DNA from 3 places in the Streptomyces sp. NPDC004327 genome. Region 3 is predicted to be linked to each of the others. Evidence: riboswitches for the same ligand, from Rfam matches in the RefSeq annotation. Region 3 holds a riboswitch; each other region holds the start of a gene.
What was found. Region 3 has a riboswitch for cyclic di-AMP ahead of ACFYU9_RS00370 (transglycosylase SLT domain-containing protein). Riboswitches for the same ligand answer to the same signal wherever they lie in the genome.
Positions count from the first base shown of each region.

Region 1 (3,444 bases), on a different contig from region 3:
AAGGCCCTCGCCGCCGGCGACACCCAGTGGGCCACCTGCGCGCCCATCGCCGGCCTGACGAACGACGGCAGGAAGCCCGCCGTCGACCCGGGACCGGGTGGAGCGCCCAAGCAGTCCACGACCCCCGTCCACGAGTCGAACCGCACGGAGGGGCTGCCCACCGAGTCGGGCACGAAGGCCACCGAGCCGCCGGCCTCCCCGTCGGCCCCGGCCTCCCCGTCGACCTCGTCCCCCTCGAACTCGGCCACGCCGACGACCCCGGCGACGACCCCGGCGACTCCCGGCGCGCCCACCACTCCCGCCACGCCCGACACCTCCGTAACGCCGGAAACACCCGATACGTCCACCTCGCCCGCTTCGGGCAAGGGCAAGCACCGCGGTGACGCCGCGACAGACGAAGCGGGCAACACGGACACCGCGCGCGAATCCGGGCGCCACGCCGCTCCGGCCGACGGGGCGACCGGTGACGCCGCCACCGGCAAGGTGGACGAGTCGGACAAGGCGGGCAACGGGGACGAATACACCGTCAAGCCGGGTGACAGCCTGTCGGACATTGCACAGCAGAACGCCCTGCCCGGCGGCTGGACCGCGCTCTACGACGCCAACAAGAAGACGGTCGGCACCGACCCGAACCTCATCCTGCCTGGTCAGAGCCTTGAGTTGGACCTCGGGACGCCGGCGGCCCAGGCTCCGCCTGAGGGGTAATTAGCTCCTGAATGTCCGTTTATGCGCAAGTGAGACATGAGTCTCTCTTGCCGAACGGCGGTATTGCGTCCGCACACTTTGCTGAAGTCGCCCCTCACCTGCGCAAACGTCACCTGACGGAGTGCAAGTAGGGGCGATTTTTCCGGGTTGATGGGCTTTGAACTTCCCCCGGACGTGTGTCTACGGTCGTGACCGCTCGCCACCGCGGGCCCCGCCGACCGGTACGCCGAATCCTGCCGCCGGACGCCGGGAACAGTCGTCGCGCAAGCGCCGAAGGCAGGAGCGGGGGACCCAAGGTAAGTGCCGGCCCCGGCCGTTGAGACAGACGGCCGACGACCGGCTTGGGGTGAAGCCGCGTGCAAGGACACGCGGCCGGGCAACTCACTCGCCCGAACCCGACAGCTCACCTCGCAGGCGTCGGTGAGGAGAACTTCCATGCTGCTTTCCGGCAAGGGCAAACACCGCCGCCCCTCCAAGGCCACCCGCGTCGTCACGCTCGCCGGTGTCGCCGGCGTCGCCGTCGCCGCCCCGCTGATGACCGCGGGCACCGCCTCGGCCGCCACCGCCTCCGAGTGGGACGCCGTCGCCCAGTGCGAGTCCGGCGGCAACTGGTCCATCAACACGGGCAACGGCTTCTACGGCGGCCTGCAGTTCACCAACTCCACCTGGGCCGCGTACGGCGGCACCGCCTACGCCTCCCGCGCCGACCTGGCCTCCAAGTCGCAGCAGATCTCCGTCGCCGAGAAGGTCCTCGCGGGTCAGGGCAAGGGCGCCTGGCCGAGCTGTGGCGTGGGCCTGTCCGGCGCCTCCTACGACGGCGGCTCCGCCGAGGTCTCCACCCCGAAGCCGGCCGCGCCGAAGACCGCCGCCCCGGCCCCCAAGCGCGTCGCCGAGCAGCCGACCACCCGCAGCGAGAAGCGCACCGCGCCGAAGCCCGCGGCCAAGACCGTCACCACCCCGACCGGCAAGAAGGTCAAGAAGGGCGACGGCGAGTACAAGGTCGTGGCCGGCGACACGCTGAGCAAGATCGCCCAGGCGCACCACGTCAAGGGCGGCTGGCAGAAGCTGTTCCAGCTGAACAAGGACATCGTCCAGGACGCCGACCTGATCTACCCGGGCCAGCAGCTCCACCTCAAGTGAGCATGACGGCTGTCCCCCCGCGGTGAACGAGAGACCGGCCCGGAGCACTACGCCCCGGGCCGGTCTCGTCGCCGTTTCGTACTAATCGGTAACCAGGTCTTTCGTCCTCTTGTGCATGCCCTTGGGTCCTTTTTCGTCCCAGGGGGCGGGCGCCCGGCTGGCCGGAGCCCCCGAGCCGGTTAGGCTCTTGTCGCAAGGCGAACGAGACCTTGCCGCATGCGTCACAACCAGCGTCACATCCCAGAAGGAGATGCTCGTGCCGTCCATCGACGTCGTCGTAGCCCGGGAAATCCTGGACTCCCGAGGCAACCCCACCGTCGAGGTCGAGGTCGGCCTCGACGACGGCAGCACCGGCCGTGCTGCCGTTCCCTCCGGTGCCTCCACTGGTGCGTTCGAGGCCATTGAGCTCCGCGACGGGGACCCCAACCGTTACCTCGGCAAGGGCGTCGAGAAGGCCGTCCTCGCCGTCATCGAGCAGATCGGCCCGGAGCTCGTCGGCTACGACGCCACCGAGCAGCGCCTGATCGACCAGGCGATGTTCGACCTGGACGCCACCGAGAACAAGGGCTCGCTCGGCGCCAACGCCATCCTCGGCGTCTCGCTCGCCGTCGCGCACGCCGCCTCCGAGGCCTCCGACCTCCCGCTCTTCCGCTACCTGGGCGGCCCGAACGCGCACCTGCTGCCCGTTCCGATGATGAACATCCTGAACGGCGGCTCGCACGCCGACTCCAACGTGGACATCCAGGAGTTCATGATCGCCCCGATCGGCGCGGAGTCCTTCTCCGAGGCCCTGCGCTGGGGCGCCGAGGTCTACCACACCCTCAAGAAGGTCCTGCACGCCAAGGGCCTGTCCACCGGCCTGGGCGACGAGGGCGGCTTCGCCCCGAACCTGGAGTCCAACCGCGCCGCGCTCGACCTCATCGTCGAGGCCATCAAGCAGGCCGGCTACACCCCGGGCAAGGACATCGCGCTCGCGCTCGACGTCGCCGCGTCCGAGTTCTACAAGGACGGCAAGTACCAGTTCGAGGGCCAGTCCCGCTCGGCCGCCGAGATGACCGAGTACTACGAGGAGCTCGTCGCCTCGTACCCGCTCGTCTCCATCGAGGACCCGCTGTTCGAGGACGACTGGGCCGGCTGGAAGGTCGTCACCGACCGCCTCGGCGCCAAGGTCCAGATCGTCGGCGACGACCTCTTCGTCACCAACCCGGAGCGCCTCGCCCGCGGCATCGAGGAGGGCAGCGCCAACGCCCTCCTGGTCAAGGTCAACCAGATCGGCTCGCTGACCGAGACCCTCGACGCCGTCGAGATGGCCCAGCGCAACGGCTTCAAGTGCATGATGTCGCACCGCTCCGGCGAGACCGAGGACGTCACCATCGCCGACCTCGCCGTCGCCGTGAACTGCGGTCAGATCAAGACCGGCGCCCCGGCCCGCTCGGACCGCGTCGCCAAGTACAACCAGCTGCTGCGCATCGAGGAGATCCTCGACGACGCCGCGGTCTACGCCGGCCGCAGCGCCTTCCCGCGCTTCAAGGGCTGAGCGACAAGGGCTGACCTGCCCTGACGCTGTAGTTACGGACGTCCCCGCACTCGGTCCCGTAC
Region 1 covers NZ_JBIAME010000012.1:84,165-87,608, reverse strand. Annotated here, with positions in the region: gene ACFYU9_RS33755 (transglycosylase family protein) at 1-705, shown strand, start outside; cyclic di-AMP (ydaO/yuaA leader) riboswitch at 964-1,137, shown strand; gene ACFYU9_RS33750 (transglycosylase family protein) at 1,141-1,845, shown strand; gene eno (phosphopyruvate hydratase) at 2,096-3,382, shown strand.
Region 1: another riboswitch for cyclic di-AMP. It lies ahead of ACFYU9_RS33750 (transglycosylase family protein); the one in region 3 lies ahead of ACFYU9_RS00370 (transglycosylase SLT domain-containing protein).

Region 2 (3,444 bases), on a different contig from region 3:
ATTCCGTGCTCCCGCATTGTTTACGGCATGTTGCGAAACCCTCACACGCGCCCGCTCCGGGCGTTTCAGACGGAGCCGCGGCGCCGCGCGCTCCACGTGCAGCGCGGTGAGGGCCCGGGCACGTTCGGCGTCGCCGCGCGCGACGGCGTCCACGATGGCGCCGTGCTCGGCCCAGGAGTCCGCGGGCCGGTCGGCCGGCTCGGCCGCGTACATCCAGGCGATCTTGTGCCGCAGCTGGGTGAGCAGCGCGGTGAGCGGCGGGCTGCCGGACGCCTGCGCCAGGGTCTCGTGGAACCAGCCGTCGAGCGCACGCAGGTCCTCGCTCCGGCCGTGCCGGGCCCGCTCCTGCCCCAGCCTGACCAGGCCGCGCAGCACCTTGAGGTGGGCGTCGGTGCGGCGCTGGGCGGCCCGGGCGGCGCCCAGGGGTTCGAGTAGGGAGCGCATGTCGAGGAGGTCGGCGGCCTCCTGCTCGCCGGGTTCGGCGACCTGGGCACCGGCGTGCCTGCGGGTGACGACGAAGCCCTCGGACTCCAGGGTGCGCAGCGCCTCGCGGACCGGGACGCGGGAGACGCCGTAGCGGCGGGCGAGTTGTTCCTCCGTCAGTCTGGCTCCCCGCGCGTACACCCCGGACACGATGTCGTCCCGGATCGCCGTGCATACCGAGTGCGCGGGAATGCGCATGTCCGACCTCCGCTTTTCTCCGCGCGAAACCCCGTCGGGTGGCGCCTGTCCGGCGACTCTATTGCAGGACGCGGGAATTTCCGATGCCGGCCGGTAATTCGGGGACGAAAAAAGCCCCGGCTCGTTCGAGCCGGGGCTTCCTCACGCTGGGCCGGGGGACGTCAGACGTCGACGCCGCGGGCGCGCAGGTACGTGATCGGGTTGATGTCCGAGCCGTACTCGGGGCTGGTGCGGGCCTCGAAGTGGAGGTGCGGGCCCGTGGAGTTGCCGGAGGAGCCGGAGACGCCGATCTGCTCGCCCGGGGTGACCTTCTGGCCGACGTACACGCGGATGGCGGAGAGGTGGCCGTACTGGGTGTACGTGCCGTCGTTCATCCGGATGACGATGTTGTTGCCGTACGCCCCGCCCCAGCCGGCCTCGACGACGGTGCCGGAGCCGACGGAGACGACCGTGGTGCCGTAGGCGGCGTGGAAGTCGATGCCGGAGTGGTGGCCGGAGGACCAGAGCGAGCCGCCGGTGTTGTAGCCGGTGGACACGTACGAGTGGGCGACGGGGGCCTGGAAGGAGTTCAGGCGCTTGCGCTCGGCCTCACGGGCGGCACGCTCCTTGGCCTCGCGGATCTCCTTGGCGCGGGCCTCGGCCTTGCGCTTCGCCTCGGCGGCGGCCTTCACGCGGGCGGCGGCCTCGTAGGCCTCCTTCTCCTGCGCGGCCGCCTGGGCGTCGACGTGCTCGGCGAGGGACTCCTCGGTGATCACCTGGGTGAGACCGGTGTCCTCCAGGGAAGTGCTCTCCGTGTCGGCGGCGAGCGCCGGGGAGGCGAGGGTGCCGATGACGCCGGTGGTCGCGAGGGTCGCCACGCCGGCGATGCCCGCGCCACGGCGCGTCAGACGACTCGGAGCACGATGCTTCCCGGTGGCACGGGTGAACGCCATGTAGTGGCTGATCCTTTCCTTCCCTCTCGCCTACCGGGTTAGCTGACGGGTTCGGAGCAGGAAGGTCTCCTACGGGCCCCTCCGCGTGCGCGAAGGCGTCCGATTCACCCCAGGGACTGCGTATGGGTCCCCGGCTCCCCAGGCTCGCGCCTTGCGGGGACTCGGCGATGACTGTCCGTTTGCCGCGGGCGCGGCGTCGTGCAACGGGCGAACAGTCGCGTCGACGCTAGGCGGATCTTCCGTCAATCACCAAACAGACTCGTGAGTTTGTAAGACATGCCACAGGGCATTCAAGATCATTAGCCGTAATACGGACAAATGGCAAGGACCCTGACGAACCAGGTCGCCAGGGTCCTCGTGACAGCGGCTCAATCAGCCGGTGACCACGGTCACTTCACCGATGCCGAGCGCCCGCACCGGCTCCTCGATCTGCGACGCGTCGCCGACCAGGACGGTGACCAGCCGGTCCACCGGGAAGGCGTTGACCACGGCCGCGGTCGCCTCCACCGTGCCGGTCTCGGCCAGGCGCGCGTACAAGTGCCCCTGGAAGTCGTCCGGGAGGTGCTGCTCGACCTGGTCCGCCAGCGTGGCCGCGACGGAGGCCGCGGTCTCGTACTTCAGCGGGGCGACGCCCACCAGGTTCTGCACGGCCACGTCGCGCTCGGCGTCGTCCAGGCCGTCGGCGGCGAGGGTGCGCAGCACCTTCCACAGGTCGTCGAGCGCCGGGCCGGTGTTGGGCGTGTCCACCGAGCCGCTGATGGCGAGCATCGAGGCACCGTGGCCCGCGCCGTCCGAGCGCAGCACCTGGCTGAACGCGCGCACGCCGTACGTGTAGCCCTTCTCCTCGCGCAGGACGCGGTCCAGGCGGGAGGTGAGGGTGCCGCCGAGGCAGTACGTGCCGAGCACCTGGGCCGGCCAGACGCGGTCGTGGCGGTCGGCGCCGACGCGGCCGATGAGCAGCTGCGTCTGGACCGCCCCCGGGCGGTCCACGATGACGACCCGGCCGGTGTCGTCGGCCGTGATGGGCGGCATGGGGCGGGGCGCGGCGGGCGCGCCGCTCCAGGCGCCGAGGGTCTCGGCGAGCACCTTGTCCAGGTCGACGTCGGTGAGGTCGCCGACGACCACGACGGTGGCCGCGGCCGGCCGCACGTGCGCGTCGTAGAAGGCGCGGACGGCGGCGGCGTCGATCGCCCGGACGGTCTCCTCGGTGCCCTGGCGCGGCCGGGACATCCGCGCGGAGGCCGGGAAGAGCTCCTTGGAGAGCTGCTTGGCGGCGCGGCGGCCCGGGTTGGCCGTCTCGTGCGGGATCTCGTCGAGCCGGTTGTTGACCAGGCGCTCGACCTCGGACTCGGCGAACGCCGGGGCGATCAGCGCCTCGGCGAGCAGGCCGAGGCCCTTGGGCAGCCGGGAGACCGGGACCTCCAGGGAGACCCGGACGCCGGGGTGGTCGGCGTGCGCGTCGAGCGTGGCGCCGCAGCGCTCCAGCTCGGCGGCGTACTCCTCGGCGGAGTGCCGGTCGGTGCCCTCGGACAGCGCCCGGGCCATGATCGTGGCGACGCCGTCGAGGCCCTCGGGCTCGGCGTCCAGCGGGGCGTCGAGGAAGATCTCGACGGCCACCACCTGCTGGCCGGGACGGTGGCAGCGCAGCACGGTCAGGCCGTTGTCGAGCGCGCCGCGCTCCGGGGCCGGGAAGGCCCAGGGCTTGGCGATGCCCGGCTGGGGCTGCGGGTGGAAGTCCATGCTCGTCAAAGACGCGGCAGCGTCGGTCACTGCTCCGCTCCCTCTTCCTCGTCGCTGTCGTCGGCGTCGTCGGCGTCGTCGGCCTGGCTCA
Region 2 covers NZ_JBIAME010000009.1:320,159-323,602, forward strand. Annotated here, with positions in the region: gene ACFYU9_RS29575 (GntR family transcriptional regulator) at 1-681, opposite strand, end outside; gene ACFYU9_RS29580 (M23 family metallopeptidase) at 843-1,613, opposite strand; cyclic di-AMP (ydaO/yuaA leader) riboswitch at 1,626-1,790, opposite strand; gene ACFYU9_RS29585 (M16 family metallopeptidase) at 1,986-3,353, opposite strand; gene ACFYU9_RS29590 (M16 family metallopeptidase) at 3,380-3,444, opposite strand, start outside.
Region 2: another riboswitch for cyclic di-AMP. It lies ahead of ACFYU9_RS29580 (M23 family metallopeptidase); the one in region 3 lies ahead of ACFYU9_RS00370 (transglycosylase SLT domain-containing protein).

Region 3 (3,444 bases):
AGGGACCGCCGAGGGGCCAGGACTCGATGTCGCGGTAGCGGATCGGCCCGGGGCCGCGTCCGAAGTTGCTGCCGACCAGGTGCAGGCGCTCGGTCCGCCAGGGCCGGCCGGCGAAGCCGGCGAGAGCGGCGGCGACCTCGGCCACCGAGGCCGTGTCACCGCGGCGGGCCCGGGCGAGGGTGAGGTGCGGGCGCAGCGGCCGGTCCTCGAAGGGGATGCCGCGCGCCTTCACGACGGCGCGGACGTCCGCGGCGAGGCGGTGCAGCCCGTCGAGGTCGCCGGCGATGCCGCTCCACAGCACGCGCCCGTCGAAGTGCCCGCCGCCGCGCAGGGCGAGGTCCAGCGGCCGGCGGGCGGCGGCGAGCTCCGCGAGCGGCGGCCGCAGCGGCGGGACGGCGGCGACGGGGAGCTCGCCGAGGAAGGCCAGCGTGATGTGCCAGTCCTCGATGCGGTTCTGCCTCAGGGCCGGGTACGCCTCGTACGCGGGCCGCAGCTCGCGCGCCAGCTCGTCCTTGGCCTCGTCGGGCGGTGCCAGGGCGATGAACACCCGGACGGTCGCCTCCCGGGGGTTCGCGTGCTCCTGAGGTTGATCCTTCACGCAGGCCTTCGTACCTCTTTTCGTACCGCCCGGTCCATTCGGGGGCCGGGCGGTACGCGGTGGCGTCCTCGGACGCAGGCTCAGTACGCGCCGAAGACGTTGTCGATGGAGCCGTACTTGGCGGCGGCGTAGTTGCAGGCCGCGGCGATGTTGGCGACCGGGTCGTAGGGGTCGTTGGCGGTGCCGGCCACGTGGTAGGCCTGGAAGGTGGGGTCGATCACCTGGAGCAGGCCCTTGGACGGGGTGCCGGCGACGGCGTTGGAGTCCCAGTTGTTGATGGCCTGCGGGTTGCCCGAGGACTCGCGCATGACGTTGCGGTAGATGCCGTCGTAGCTGCCGGGGATGCCGTTGCGGGACATGACGTCGAGGGCCTGGCGGATCCATCCGTCGAGGTTGTTCGCGTACGTGCCCGTCGAGGCGGTCGTCGCGGCCTTGGCGGCGGCCGGGGCGGCGGCCTGGACCACGGTGCCCGTGGCGCTCGCGCCGGTGCCGGTGAAGCGCGGAGCCGTCGGGGCCTTCGCGGACGTGGGGTCGACGGTGATCGTCAGACCGGGCCGGATGAGCCGGGGGTCCTGGCCGATGGCCCGGCGGTTGTCCTGGTAGATCTTCTGCCAGCCGCCCTTGACGGAGTACTTCCGGGCGATAGCGGAAAGCGAGTCCCCGGCGATCACGGAATAGCGGACCGGGCCCGCCTGAACGGCCTTGATTACGGCCGGCTGGGTCACGGCCTTTTCGACTGCGACGGTGTGTGCCGCCTGCGGCACGGCCGCCACGGCGCCGGTGGCCCCGGCCAGCGGCAGGGCGAGAGCGGCGCTGCCGGTGATCCCGGCGAGGGCGAGACCGCGGGCGAGCGGGGTGCGCTGGGTACGTCGGTGCTTACCGTGTCCACGCATGGCGAATTCCTCTCCTCCGCCTGCGAGGTGAGCTGTCGGGTTCGGGCAGGAGATGCCCGGCCGTGCGCAGCACGGCTTCACCCCTAGCCGCCCCGGAATCCCGGGACCGGCGGCAAACCTGGGTCCCCCGCTCCTGCCGGACGAGTGTGGTGAGTGCGGTTTCCGGGCGGTGGCAGGATTCGGCGTTTCCGTCCGGTTGCGGCGTGACCGTATGCGAAAACAAACGGCGAATACAAGACGGAATTGGCGAACCGAAAATGACCTTTCACGGAAACACAAAAGGATCATTCCGCTTGACCGGGGCCGATTCGCCAATCCTTTTCCGGGAGTACGGACTTGACGCCGCACCAGCATCGGGCGGGCCGGGCGGGCCGTGACCCGAATCACCCTCCCCACCCCTGGTCCGCCTTATCCGCCAAATGCCCTCATAGGGCACCTCATCCGCATTTCGTCATTTGAAGAGAATGCGGGAATATCGTCCGGTTTGCGGGATAATGCACCCCCACCTAGCATCGCCCTCATGGACCCCTCGAAGCCCGCCGTCTCCGCCTACAACAGCGTTTCGCAGCTGCTCACCGACCTCTGGTGGTCGATCGCGGACAGCGCGCGCCATCTGGCGATGCCGAACCTCGACCCCGTCGAGCAGAGCGAGGGGCAGGCGGCCCTGGAGCGCGGCCTCGCGGACGCCGACGTGCTCACGTATTACCTGAGCCGTCCCGGCCGGCAGGCGGCGGCGAAGCTGCGCGCGCTCGCGGTGCCCGACTCGTACCTGGAGCTCAGCCGGGAGGCGGAGCGGATCGGACGCAGCCTGATCGGCGACGTGCCGCTGTCGGTGACGGCGGTCTCGGGGACCGAGGCGCCGGCCGCCGACGCGGTGGAGGCGGAGGCCGCCGTCGACACCCGGCCCCGGTTCGACGTGCTGGTGGTGGCCGACCTCTCCGAGGCCGAGCAGGCCCGGATCGCCCGGGACCTGCGCGCGCTGCGCCGCCGGGAGGACCCCTTCGTCTACGACATCGTCGCGGTGCCGAGCTTCGTCGACGCCATGGTCGCGGTCCTGGTCAACCCGTGGATCCAGGCGGTCGTCGTCCGGCCCGACCTCCGCGGCCGGTCCGCGCTCGACCTGTCGCTGCTCGACGACCTGGTGCCCGCGCTCGACGTCCCGGACATCGACTTCTTCACGGCGGCGGAGCGGGCGAGGACGCTGGCGACGGCGGTGCGGCACGAGCGGCCCGAACTCGACCTCTATCTGGTCGAGCAGGCCTCGGTCGAGCAGCTGGCCACCGAGATCGGGCGCGACTTCGACTCGGTCTTCCTCCAGCAGGAGGACGTCCTCGACCTGCACCTGACGATCCTGCGCGGGATCGGCAAGCGCTACCGGACGCCGTTCTACTCGGCCCTGCTGCAGTACGCGCGCAAGCCGGCCGGCGTCTTCCACGCGCTGCCGGTCTCCCGCGGCAACTCGGTGGTCCACTCGCCGTGGATCCACGACATGGCCAACTTCTACGGGCTGAACCTCTTCCTCGCCGAGACCTCGGCGACCTCCGGCGGCCTCGACTCGCTCCTGGAGCCGCACGGCCCGATCAAGGAGGCGCAGGACCTGGCCGCGCGCGCCTTCGGCTCGCGGCGGACGTACTTCGTCACCAACGGCACCTCCACCGCCAACAAGATCGTCACGCAGTCGCTGGTGGCGCCGGGCGACGTGGTCCTGGTCGACCGCAACTGCCACAAATCGCACCACTACGCGCAGGTGATGGCCGGATCCCACGTCGCCTACCTCGACAGCTACTCGCTCGACGCGTACGCCATGTACGGCGCGATCCCGCTGGCCGACATCAAGCGCACGCTGCTCACGTACCGGCGCGAGGGCCGGCTCGACAAGGTCCGGCTCATCTCGCTCACCAACTGCACCTTCGACGGCGTCGTCTACGACGTCCAGCGGGTGATGACCGAGTG
Region 3 covers NZ_JBIAME010000001.1:85,476-88,919, reverse strand. Annotated here, with positions in the region: gene thpR (RNA 2',3'-cyclic phosphodiesterase) at 1-598, opposite strand, end outside; gene ACFYU9_RS00370 (transglycosylase SLT domain-containing protein) at 679-1,491, opposite strand; cyclic di-AMP (ydaO/yuaA leader) riboswitch at 1,496-1,686, opposite strand; gene ACFYU9_RS00365 (aminotransferase class I/II-fold pyridoxal phosphate-dependent enzyme) at 2,012-3,444, shown strand, end outside.